Candidatus Nitrosotalea okcheonensis: one gene and its partner. Each later gene encodes a partner of the first gene's protein in a complex. Links are inferred from orthologs where the notes say so. Each region holds a gene or a part of one and is shown in the gene's direction. Other genes may lie near its edges.

The links.
Region 2: the proteins of BQ3481_RS06620 (region 1) and BQ3481_RS09245 are in contact, whole or in part, in a crystal structure (PDB 2QMU), measured with the Saccharolobus solfataricus proteins. The link is inferred for Candidatus Nitrosotalea okcheonensis from one-to-one orthologs. Residues at the interface, in WP_231918336.1 of Saccharolobus solfataricus: Met1, Leu2, Arg4, Leu5, Tyr6, Lys8, Leu9, Pro10, Ile106, Lys108, Lys109, Glu110, Lys111; in WP_009988771.1 of Saccharolobus solfataricus: Trp33, Pro65, Glu66, Gln148, Val151, Asp152, Val154, Ser155, Lys156, Ala159, Leu160, Tyr163, Arg164, Lys167, Ile180, Ile181, Pro182, Val183, Ser184, Leu186, His187, Ile189, Asn190, Asp192, Ser193.

What each region holds. Positions count from the first base shown.
Region 1 is NZ_LT841358.1:1,115,012-1,120,932, reverse strand. What follows is about bases 1,324-4,148. They hold BQ3481_RS06620 (translation initiation factor IF-2 subunit beta), read left to right. Parts: upstream 1,324-2,437; coding sequence 2,438-2,860; downstream 2,861-4,148. Other genes in these bases: BQ3481_RS06605 (serine protein kinase RIO), read left to right, coding at 3,578-4,148; eif1A (translation initiation factor eIF-1A), read left to right, coding at 3,205-3,516; BQ3481_RS06615 (DUF424 domain-containing protein), read left to right, coding at 2,861-3,157; BQ3481_RS06625 (hypothetical protein), read left to right, coding at 1,932-2,246; BQ3481_RS06630 (hypothetical protein), read right to left, coding at 1,638-1,799. In the rest of the region: BQ3481_RS06645 (two-component system sensor histidine kinase NtrB), read right to left, coding at 1-946; BQ3481_RS06640 (hypothetical protein), read right to left, coding at 1,050-1,283; more of BQ3481_RS06635, read right to left, coding at 1,288-1,323; more of BQ3481_RS06605, read left to right, coding at 4,149-4,462; BQ3481_RS06600 (KH domain-containing protein), read left to right, coding at 4,459-5,031; BQ3481_RS06595 (DNA topoisomerase VI subunit B), read left to right, coding at 5,024-5,921. UniProt on the Methanocaldococcus jannaschii protein: eIF-2 functions in the early steps of protein synthesis by forming a ternary complex with GTP and initiator tRNA.
Region 2 is NZ_LT841358.1:1,562,171-1,568,103, forward strand. What follows is about bases 1,138-3,974. They hold BQ3481_RS09245 (translation initiation factor IF-2 subunit gamma), read left to right. Parts: upstream 1,138-1,841; coding sequence 1,842-3,107; downstream 3,108-3,974. Other genes in these bases: BQ3481_RS09240 (S6e family ribosomal protein), read left to right, coding at 1,421-1,810; BQ3481_RS11775 (PIN domain-containing protein), read left to right, coding at 3,100-3,282; BQ3481_RS11780 (PIN domain-containing protein), read left to right, coding at 3,339-3,476; BQ3481_RS09255 (MBL fold metallo-hydrolase), read left to right, coding at 3,501-3,974. Also shown: BQ3481_RS09220 (hypothetical protein), read left to right, coding at 1-318; BQ3481_RS09225 (HIT family protein), read left to right, coding at 372-782; BQ3481_RS09235 (primosomal protein N'), read left to right, coding at 910-1,083; more of BQ3481_RS09255, read left to right, coding at 3,975-4,157; BQ3481_RS09260 (peptidylprolyl isomerase), read left to right, coding at 4,321-5,933. UniProt on the Methanocaldococcus jannaschii protein: eIF-2 functions in the early steps of protein synthesis by forming a ternary complex with GTP and initiator tRNA.

The sequences.
Region 1 (5,921 bases):
TCAGGTGTTTTGGTATGCCAGGGCCAGTATCTTCCACTCCTATTGTGATGGAATCTGTCATGTCATTGATTCTTACAAATATGTTACCTTTTTTCTCCATGGCTTGAACTGCATTTAGTATTAGGTTAGTAAGAACAATCTCAATTTTTGCTCCATCACATACTATTACATGATCTTCTTTTGGAACACTCAACACCACTTTTCCAAAGTCTATCTTAGAGATTGCAGCCTCTACAATGTTGCATAATGAATGGGTCTGAAGATCTAATGGCCTTGGTAGGACATAGTCTAAAACCTCTTCTAACTGATGGGATATTCTAGCAATGGCTCGTTCCATCATTAATACATGATTCTTGTTTTTCTCACTGAGATCATGGTTTTGGATCTTCATTAGTTCTAGACTATTTCTGATTATTGATATGGGATTTCTAAAATCATGTGATATTCTAGCAGAGAGATCTCCTATGGCATTGAGATTTTTTAATTTGTGTTCCTCAATTTCTTTTTTTGCGTTATATATCTCAGTCATATCTTTTATCGTAGTATTACTTCCTACAAGTGTGCCATCGTTACCGTACAGACTAGTAGCACTGAGCAAAACTGGAAATATTGTTTGATCTTTTCGTCTTAGCCATATCTCTCTACTTGACACAACCCCAGTAGTTTTCCATGTGTCATATGCATCTTGTAATAGTTTCTGACTGTTTTCTGCCACGTGTTCAAAAATTGTTTTCCCAATGATATCTTCTTTGCTGTATCCTAATTTACTTGCATAGGTCTTGTTGCAATCTAAAATGATGCCATCTATGTTGATTGTTCTATAAAGATCTGGGGAATTATCATATAAATTTCTGTATTTTTCTGACATTTTTTCATAGCGTTCTAACAGGATGTTGAGATCCTCTTCTTTGTAATCATAAGACTCATTTTCATTTTTTGTCACCATGTATCTTCCAGTTGTGTACATTTAAGGAATTGAGATGAAAGTCTTATTGGTTACAAGGACTTGGTCGGTAACTCTATATTTTTTAATTATGATGCGTCATATTCTAATTTATCAAGGTAGATAACAAAGAATACGCAAGTTCATTTTTTAACACGTGTACCTGTATTGAATCTCTGAATGTTTTATCTAAATTTCGTAACTCTATATACAATCTAAAAATCTGTACATGATCCAAACTTGCCTTGTCTAGTGTAATTCCTATTGGATTCAGATTTTTATCAATGAACTTCCACATTTCTAAAAGTGATGGGGTGTTTTGGTTTTCTATTATTGACATAGTATCAACTCCGTATTGTTATGCCTGTTATCTTTTTGACATCTTCTGGGTTCATTTTGTTTGCAGACAAGAATATGGCAAGTTTTGTAGCATCTTGACCTCCCTCTGATACCCTCAATAGATTCACGGTACCAAGTTCTATAATTTGCGTATCCATTGGGGTTGCCTGTGTGAATTCTTTTGTATGTGGATGACAATGAATTTTTGTTGCAAGCAGTGATTCTATCTTTACAAGATCAATGTTTTTTAATTGATTTTCCAAGTCTGAGGTATCAGTAAATTCAATCATTAGTTCACCAATTGACATGTTTATCTTTATCTTGACCATGATGTAACAGAGTCATCTGTCCTCAATCAGGACAATCTCCTGTTTTTCTGGTATTTTGTTATGAGTGAATTTAGGAATGTACTATTATCCATGGATGGATCATTCTTTTTCGCATCTCTTGTGGCTTTTACGAATTTCTGAAAAGCCTCTGTTTTTACGGTGATTGTTTTGTATTCTTTTCGCGGCAATTGATTATTATGTCCGGGACGTATGGATAAGTTCTTGGTATAATTATTGTGATACTAAATGACGTTATTATCCATATATGGGAATTTTATACATAACGATCACCTTAAATGGGGAAAGTACGGTACTATGGTATGACCCTCATTGAGATGCACAAAAACCTGTTCCTTGAAGAATGCTCAAGATTGACTAGACTCATCTTTAATTGTCTACAAAAACTAGAAAAAAATCCGATTGATCTGGATACCATAGAGATGATGGTCAACGCCGCTGATGTAATAAGGGGTGGAGCAAAGTTCCTTGAAGATGTGGATCTTGAACTAAACGCCAAAATGCTAATTGAATTATTTAAAGGGACACAAGATATGAGGGATAGAAAAAAAGAACATGAAATGATGATGGGCGTATTTAGAGGGCTGGTAAACAAAACTCATTCAAGTATTGCCTGAATTCAAGGGTATGCCAAAACTTAGAGGCTAGTGTACAATTGACACAAATTTGTAAAAACACATTATATTTTCACTAAAAAACAGAATTAGCAATTTAGAACAAGTTTTCATGACTAATCATACATTATATGTGTCAAGTAGCAAATTTATCATGTAAATCCATATAGGTGGCTATTCTCATACTGAAATAGTTGACAAAAGCCGAATACGAAAAATTACTAAAGAACATCCAAGATAAAGTGTCTCAGACTAAGACTAGCTCTACATCAAGATTTGAACTTCCCAAAGTAGATATCATGTGGCAAGGAAATAGAACATTTTTCAGAAATTTTTCAGAATTTCCAAAAATACTACGAAGAGATCCTGAAAAACTTTTACAATATCTATCAAAAGAGTTTGCAACACCTGCACAGTTTGGAGGAGACAAAGCAGTCTTTGTGGGCAAAAAAGATCCTCATGAATTTTCAGCACTTTTGAATAGATATCTCAAGGAATATGTTGAATGCCCCACTTGTAAAAGTCCAGATACAAGGGTTGAAAAAGAAAATAGAGTGACACTTCTCAAGTGTGAAGCATGCGGAGCAAGATCCCCTCTAAAGGGTCAATATGCGTAAATGAATTTCGCAGTTAAGATAGTGAATCAAAAAAGCAATAGGATGCTAAATATCTGTGATGCAGAATTAGTTGGTAGAACAGTTAGGCAATCTGATCTAGATATAACCATTACCAAGAGTTACTATGGAGACCGTATAATCGACGAAAAAGAAGCAGAATCTCTTCTGCGAACTTCTTCAATAATCAACATGGTTGGTAAAAAAACAATTGATCTTTCAATAAAAATAGGGATAGGATCTGCAAAAGGTGTGAAAGAAATTGAGGGTGTTCCTTTTCTTATTGTTTTCAAATTTTGAAAATACAACGATTATATACATACTGAATACATCATTGTCTGAGAATTTTGGGTAAGCGAAAAGTACTAAACGAAAGTGAATTGAAGGAAATGCAATTACCTGGAGAAGGTGAACTATTGGGAAGAGTTGTAAAACTTTTGGGCAGTGATCATATACTTGTAAGATGCACTGATGACAAGACCCGAATGGGTAGAATTAGAGGAAAACTGAAGAGAAAAATCTGGATAAGGGATAATGATGTTGTAACAATCGCTCCATGGGATTTCAAATCTGATGATCGCGGAGACATTACTTGGAGATATACCCTGTCACAAGTTGATATGTTAAAACAAAAGGGACTATTGCCGCAAGATTTCTGACAGCAATCGATTTTACAAGGTTTGTATTACAAACTGTATTGTTACTAGGAGTAAAATCAGTATGAGTGAAGATTCTGTAGATGAGTTCAACGAAGTCCACGAGGAGCATAACTTGGACTCGTTGGAATTAAATGATGAATCTGAAGATTCAAGTCCTGAAGAATCTGATTTAGGATTGCAAGACAAACTTGCAAAAAAGATGAACCTCAGACTTGCCGGAAAAGAGAGGGCAAGAAAAACTGAGAAGGAAATATTCGATAAAGACAAAGTACTCGAAGCAGTGTTTGATAAACCAACTGTGATGCTTCTCTCGCGAATGATAAACAATGGCATCATCTCATATGTCAACGGAGCAGTAGGTGCAGGAAAAGAATCTCAAATGTATTGGGCAGTTGATCCTTCTGGTCAAGATCTTGCTGTAAAAATTTATCTTGTTACTACCTCTAACTTTAAGAGGCGTTATCCTTATCTTATAGGTGATCCCCGATTTACACGAATAAAAAAAGGAACCAGATCTCTTGTAGAGTTGTGGGCAAAAAAAGAATTCCGTAATTTAAGCAAATCTTTTAACACTGGAATACCATGTCCAGAACCAATTACCGTGGTAAAAAATATTCTAGTAATGAAATTTATAGGATCTAATGGTGTTCCATCACCTACGTTGGTTGAATCAGAAGTGGATTACACAGATTATGAAAAGACAATAGAAATCATTTCTGATCTATATCAAAAAGCAGAACTGGTACACGCTGATCTTTCAGAATTTAATATTTTCAAGACAGAAAAAGGACCTGTGGTTTTTGATTTTGGATCGGCAGTAGATATAAGACATCCTAAGACAAAAGAATTTCTTGAAAGAGATATTAGTAATATTACCAAATTCTTTGTTAAGAGAGGACTTACAGTGGACAATCCAATTGATGTATTTGAGAGGGTTACAAAATGATTTTTGAGAAAATCATACTAATTCCAGTTGATCGTGTTGGTGTACTGATTGGAAAATCTGGAAAGATAAAAACCAAAATAGAAAAAATTTGTTCTGTCTCATTAACCATTGATGGTCAAACAGGCGAGACAGTCATAAAGGGAGTGGGTAACGTTGAAAATATAATGCCATTTAAGGCTGAAGAAATTGTAATGGCCATAGGTCGTGGATTCTCAGCGGAGAATGCAATGAGTCTTGTTCAGGAGGAAACCTCGCTACATATCATGGATCTGCGCCAGTTTGCTGGAAAATCATCTGCCCAAATTGAGCGGATAAAGAGCAGAATAATAGGCGAGGGTGGTCGTGTTAGGAAAAACATAGAAGACCTAAGCGGCGCCAAAGTATCTGTTTATGGTAGAACTGTTGCCATAATTGGCGATGGAATACAGCTGAAATCTGCTGTAAACGCAATAACATCTATTTCAAGTGGTAGCACACATGGAAAAGTTTACAACGATCTCCAAGAGTCACGACGTAGACAAAAATTAGAAAAACTCCAACTTTGGGAGGGTGGAAACATACTTGAGTAAAGAAGTCTTTAGCCAAATATCTCCAAGCGAATTCTTTTACAGAAATAGAGACCTTGCAGGATTTAGTAATCCCACTAGATCGCTTTATACTTCAGTTAGAGAATTTGTGGAAAATGCACTTGACGCATGTGACCACCGGAAAATACTTCCTGATATTCATCTCTCGATAAAAGCCGTCAATCCAGAACAAGCAGATCCAAAACACTACATCTTGACTGTAAAAGATAATGGTCCGGGAATTGATCCTGAACACATTCCACTTGCTTTTGGTACTGTTCTTTATGGATCCAAGTTTGGTCTCAAACAAGCAAGAGGTATGTTTGGTCTTGGTGCTACGATGGCCATACTCTATGGTCAGATCACTACTAACAAACCCGTGACTGTGAAGAGTTGCTCTGATGGAAAATCACTTGATGAGTTTGTGATGTTGCTTGACATCCAGAAAAACAAACCAGTCATACAAAAACATACAACAAAAGAAGGATCAAAGACAGGTCTCACAGTAAGTATTGTTCTTGAAGGAGATTACTCAAAAGCAGGATCCAAAATCAGAGATTATGTATACCAAACTTCCTTGATCACACCTTATGCATCAATAACATTTGAAGATCCGGCTGGAGAAAAATTTCATTATGTAAGAATTGTAAAAGATATGCCTCGTCCTCCCACCGTTATCAAACCTCATCCACATGGTATTGATGTTGAGACCATTAGAAGAATGATTACTGATACACATTATCAGATTCCAACTATAGACAATAAGATGATTGACAAAGTCAAAAAAGAATTGAGCTTGAAAAAAAATCTACCACCAAAAGAAATACTAGAGCGTGCACAGAAACGCTGGTCTGACATATCAAAACCCGTACGAACTGTAATCTCTGTCATGT
Region 2 (5,933 bases), 450 kb from region 1 along the record:
CTAAACGACCAAAACTCTAGCGAGTCAGTATCTTACTATAACAAAACCATAGCATTGCATTCAAAATACTATCTTGCATACCGGGGGCTTGGAAATTATTATCTCAAGACCAAGGATTATTCCAATGCAGAAAAATATTATACTCTTGCACTAGATGTTGACTCGACAAGATTTGCACCAATCTACAAAAATCGTGGACTGGTAAGATATGAGCAACAAAAACTTGGTGCTGCAAAACAAGATTTTCAAAAATATCTAGAGCAGATGCCTGAAGCACATGACAGGACTGGGATTGAGCAGGCAATATCGCAACTATGATTTATTCAGACGCTTCACAAAAGATTTAACGCTCATTTTACAATCAAGGATACATGGGATGCATTTTTTGCAATATAGTAAACGGGACAATTCCTGCAAAAAAGCTATATGAAACGAAAGACTCACTTGCCTTCCTCGATGCCTTTCCGCTTGCAAGAGGCCATACTCTTGTGATTCCAAAGAATCACTATGACAAGGTCCAGCAGATGAGCAAGCAAGACAATTTGGATCTCTTTGAAACAGTACAGGTGATGGCTGGACGGCTTGAATCGGTTTTTTCGTCGGTACTGATTGCAATCCATAACGGCAAAGAAAGTGGACAAGAGGTACCGCATGTGCATGTGCACCTAATACCTAGAAATGCTTCTGATGGTGCAGGTCCAGTTCATAGCATGTTTCCAAAAAGGCCATCCCTTGATGAAAATGAATTTGAAAAGATAGCGAAAATTATTGGAAATAAGTGAGTGCGGAGTGCGGGAATTGAACCCGCGACCTTCAGCTTGGGAAGCTGACGTCCTACCAGGCTGGACTAACTCCGCTGAATCAAAATTTGGCGTCTAACATTATATAGTTTGGTTGGCAAATTAATCCATGGATGCAAAATGTCCGGAATGTGATAAAGTTGCAATACTTGATGACGAGGTGACAAGTGTCAAATGTCCCCACTGTGGGTTTGAGGCAAAATATGATGACTATCTTAATTTGATGAGGCAAAAGGTTGGAGAACTGGCAGAAAACTTTCAGTTTGACAGGCCTGGTTTCTAGTTTACCAGAACGATCCCTTGTCTGAGCAATCCAAATGTGCTCCGCAATTTGTGCATATCATGTGGCATGCTTGCATTGAAACCATTGTTTTGTCACAGCGAGGACACTTGATTGGTTCATTCAATAAACATAGTAACGCGTTTGCATTTTTAAAAGATTTAGGTAACATTTGTCAAGTTGTCAGAATATGTAATAATTGCCAATTGCTATTCTGAGAAAATCATCTATTTCACCAGGTTCTGTCGAGTTTGTGGTGCACGTATCCAAACTCTACTTGACAAGTTATAACCTGACAGCTCCAAAGATTAATTAATAGTTTAAAGATTTTTTTTACTACTTGGCTACATTCAAGCTGAACATATCTGATAAGAAAGGAAGAACCATCACCAAAGAGGTAAAGGAAAAGGAGGCTGGACCATTTTTGGGTGTGACAGTTGGCACCGAACTTGATGCTGCATTGATAGGAGAAGCTGGCAAGCTAAAGATAACTGGAGGCAGTGACAAGTCTGGAGTTCCATTGAGAGCAGATATTCACGGTGGTGCAAGAAAATACATTTTGTTATCACAGGGTATTGGATTGCGAGATGCTGAAAACGGACAGCGAATTCGCAAACTTGTAAGAGGTAATACAGTGACAGAAGAAGTCTATCAGCTAAACTGCTCTTTTGATGGAGAGCTCAAGATAGAAGAAAAACCAGCTGAAGAATCTGCCGAGAAAAAGGCATAGGTTAACATATTCGTTTTTTTTATCTTTGTACGTGCATTGGAAAGAAACTCTTCCGGACTGGTATGTAAAAAAATATGGTTATCAGCCATGTGTAAACATTGGAACTGCGGGTCACGTCGATCACGGAAAGACTACTCTTATTCAAGCCTTGACTGGTGTGTGGACCAGCGCACATAGTGAAGAACTAAAACGAGGAATTACAATCAAAGTTGGTTATGCTGATGCTGCATTTTACAAGTGTAAGAGCTGTGAGGTTCCACTTGGTTATTCTGTAACACCAAAATGTAACAACTGTGGAAAGGAAAGCGAGCTGTCTCGTGTTGTAAGTTTTGTAGACAGCCCTGGCCATGAAAGCCTGATGGCAAACATGTTGTCCGGGTCTGCCTTGATAGATGGAGCGATGCTCTTGGTTGCAGCAAATGAAAAAGTTCCACAACCGCAAACAAAGGAACACCTTCTGGCATTGCAGACACTTGGGATAAAACAAGTTGTTATTGTTCAAAACAAAGTTGATTTGATATCGTATGAGCAAGCAATGGAAAACTATGCAGACATTGTAAAATTTGTCAAGGGTACAAGCGCTGCCAAGGCACCAATAATTCCAATATCTGCCCAGTCAAAACTAAACATTGATGCACTAATTGGTGCCATTGAAAATTCAATACCTACTCCTGAACGTGATGATAAAAAAGACACCGTAATGCATGTTCTTAGGTCATTTGATATCAACAAGCCTGGAACTAAGATTAAAGACATCAAGGGTGGAGTTATTGGAGGAAGTATCATTCAGGGAATATTCAAGGTAGGGGATGAAATTGAGATAAAGCCTGGCCTTCCCAATGAAAAGACTGGCAAATACGAATCAATCTTTACAGAGATTGCATCTCTTGGGACTGGCGCGGGAATAGTAAAGGAAGTAAAGGCTGGTGGATTGATAGCACTTGCAACTAAACTTGATCCTGCCATGACCAGAAGTGACTCACTGATAGGATCTGTGATAGGAAAACCGGATACTCTGCCAGAAAATTCTTACAGCGCAAAAATTGAGGTAAATTTGTTTGATACTGCAGTGGGCTCGGGCGAAGAGATCAAAGTCTCTGCAATCCAGACAGGCGAGTCATTGAGACTCAGTCTTGGTACTGCACCACTATTATCCAAGGTAACAAGTGTGAGGGGAAAAACAGTTGAACTACAGTTCAAAAGACCTGTGTGCATCTTTGAGAATAGCAAGGTGGCAATAAGTCGAAGAATATCTGAAAGATGGAGACTGATTGGTGCTGGTGTATCAAGTGGTTAAGGTAATTTGCGACTCTAGTTTTCTTGTACTTGTTGCCTCGACGAGGATAAAAAATATCCCAAATGTGGAGACAGAGATTGGGACCTTGGAGTATGTTGTACCAAACATGGTTGTACGAGAACTTGAAAAACTAGCTCTTGACGATAAAAAAAAAGCTCGGCCCAAAATGCGCTAAAAATTATAAAGAATTTTCAAACAATTGACATCTCGGGAGGATCTGTTGACGATGCCTTGGTCTCTTATGTAAAAGAAAATGGTGGAATAGTGGCTACAATTGATGCCAAGCTTAAGACAAGGATAAAAGAAAATGGAGGCTCGGTTCTTTCTGTTTCAAGTGACAAGATTGTTCTTGAGCCAAGTAAGCTTTAATTTTGGCAGAACGAAAATTAAACTGTGTTTGAATACAAGGGAGTCAAAATACAATGGCTTGGGCATGACTCTTTCCTGCTTACTGGAAATGTCAAAATAATGACTGATCCATTCAAAATAACAAAACAAGAAAAAGCTGACTTGATTTTAATATCGCACAATCACTTTGATCACTGCAACATAGACGATCTAAAAAATGTCTCAACGGGTGACACAAGCATTGTTGCTGCAAATGAATGCATTGACATGTTGAAAGGGTTTGCCTTTAAGGAAAAGATTGGAATCTCTCCCGGACAAGAAAAAACTGTGAGAGGCATCAAGATCAAGTCTGTTCGTGCATATAATCTGGACAAGATAAATCCTGATACCAAAAAACCGTTTCATCCAAAGGAGGATGATAAAATAGGCTTTTTGATATCGTTGAACGGCATCACAATATACCATACGGGCGACACTGACTTGATTCCAGAAATGTCTGATCTAAAGCCTGACATTGCCCTTGTACCTGTTAGTGGGACATATGTGATGACAGCACAACAAGCAGCCAAAGCAATAGAGATGATCAAGCCAAAAATTGCAATCCCAATGCATTATGGAACAATTGTTGGCAGCAAGAAAGATGCCCATGATTTTAAACAGCTGGTAAAATCTTGTGATGTTCAAATTGTTGCAAAAGAGTAGTGAATTTACTACAAACATTCCAACAGCTATCTTACTGTTTCATTGATTTGACTGATGTCTTTGCAGGCATCCTTTCTACAATTTCTCTGGCTGTTGTTTAGATAGATTTGATGATCTCTTCGCCATGGATTTATAAACAGAATACATTCACCCAAAAATTAGCTTGATCCAAGATGCCAAACTGTTCAGGGTGCGAAAATTTGATTTTCATTTGAGGCATCTGCTTGTAATTGGAATTCTTGCAATTTCATTTTCCATTTCTGCAATGGTTAGGTCCCAGGCTGCTGATTATGGATTTCAACTAAACGAATTTGATCCGTTCTTTAATTATCGCGCAACACAATACTTGCTTGACAATGGGCTAAATGCATATGTTCATTGGCACGATACAATGAGTTGGTATCCAGCTGGACGAGATGTTTTTGCTACTGCCCAAGTTCCATTGCATGTAACTGATGCAGTTTTGTTTAAAATATTTGGCGGCGGAATGAGTCTCTATGACTTTACCATAATTTTCCCAGTAGTCTTTGGTTCTATGACTGCAGTAGTGATATTTGCCCTAGTACGAGTTTTGGCTGGTACAAGTGCGGGGCTCTTTGCATCACTCTTCTTTGCCCTGTCTCCGCCAATCATAGTCAGGGGAACAATTGGCTGGTTCAAGTCTGAACCTCTCGGTTTGTTTTATGGTCTGCTGGGAGTTTACCTGTTTCTTAGTGGAATAAAATCGGAGAACAAGAAAATTGCAATATCGAAATTAGTAGGTGGTGGATTCTTTCTTGCAATAGGTTTTGCATCATGGGGTGGAATAGAATTCTTCCTGCTTCCGCTTGGCATATTTTTCATTGCACTGCCTTTCCTACGAAAAGATCACAATTTCCTGCTCTGGGCAGTTCCATTGTTTGTAATAGTAACCATGGCAATATCTGGAGGAGTATTTGCAAGACCGGGACCATCCTTTGTGTTTGGTATAAGGGGACTGGTAATGATTGGACCTGCCATATTGCTTGTCATAATAATTTTCATTCAAAAGTATAGCAAAGAGCAACATCGCATACGTAACAGCCTGCTTGTAATGGTTGCACTGCTGATAATAGGTAGTGCAGTCTTGTCTGCAACTGCTCTTGGTACCGTAAGCTTCCGTTATCTTAATGCAATGAATCCCTTTTTGACTTCAGAAGATCCACTGGTTGATTCTGTTGCAGAGCATGCCACCCCCACACTTGCACAAAACTTTAGCTACTTTTCGGTACTGATGATTTTTGCGGGCCTTGGAATATGGCTTGTGTTTAGAAAAAAGAACGGGGACCAGAACGCATCAAGATTTTCTCTTAAAAATGAGATGATTGTATTTGCGTTGATAATTGGTATTGCTGGGGCATATGCGGGATCGACTTTCTCTAGATTAGAATTGCTTACTGCAACTTCCATAATCATACTTTCATCCATAGGTCTTGCAGTACTTGTAACAGATATTTTCAAACGGGAAAACAAGCCGGTTCAAGTTGTGGAACCGTCAAAGAAAGGAGGCTCGTCAAGAAAGGAAACTCCTGTAAAGAAGACAATAGATTTGCTTGGAAGAGTTCCAAAGATAGCATTTGTTGCAGTCATTGTGGCATTACTAGTTGTTCCAGCTCTGTACCCTGCCAATGCAAACTGGATAGTAATGACCAAGTCTCCGCCTACAATTCTTAACGGGGGATCAAATTTTGCCATCGCTACTGATGACTGGCCAGATGCCATGAATTGGATTAAAAATAATACTCCGGCAAATTCCGT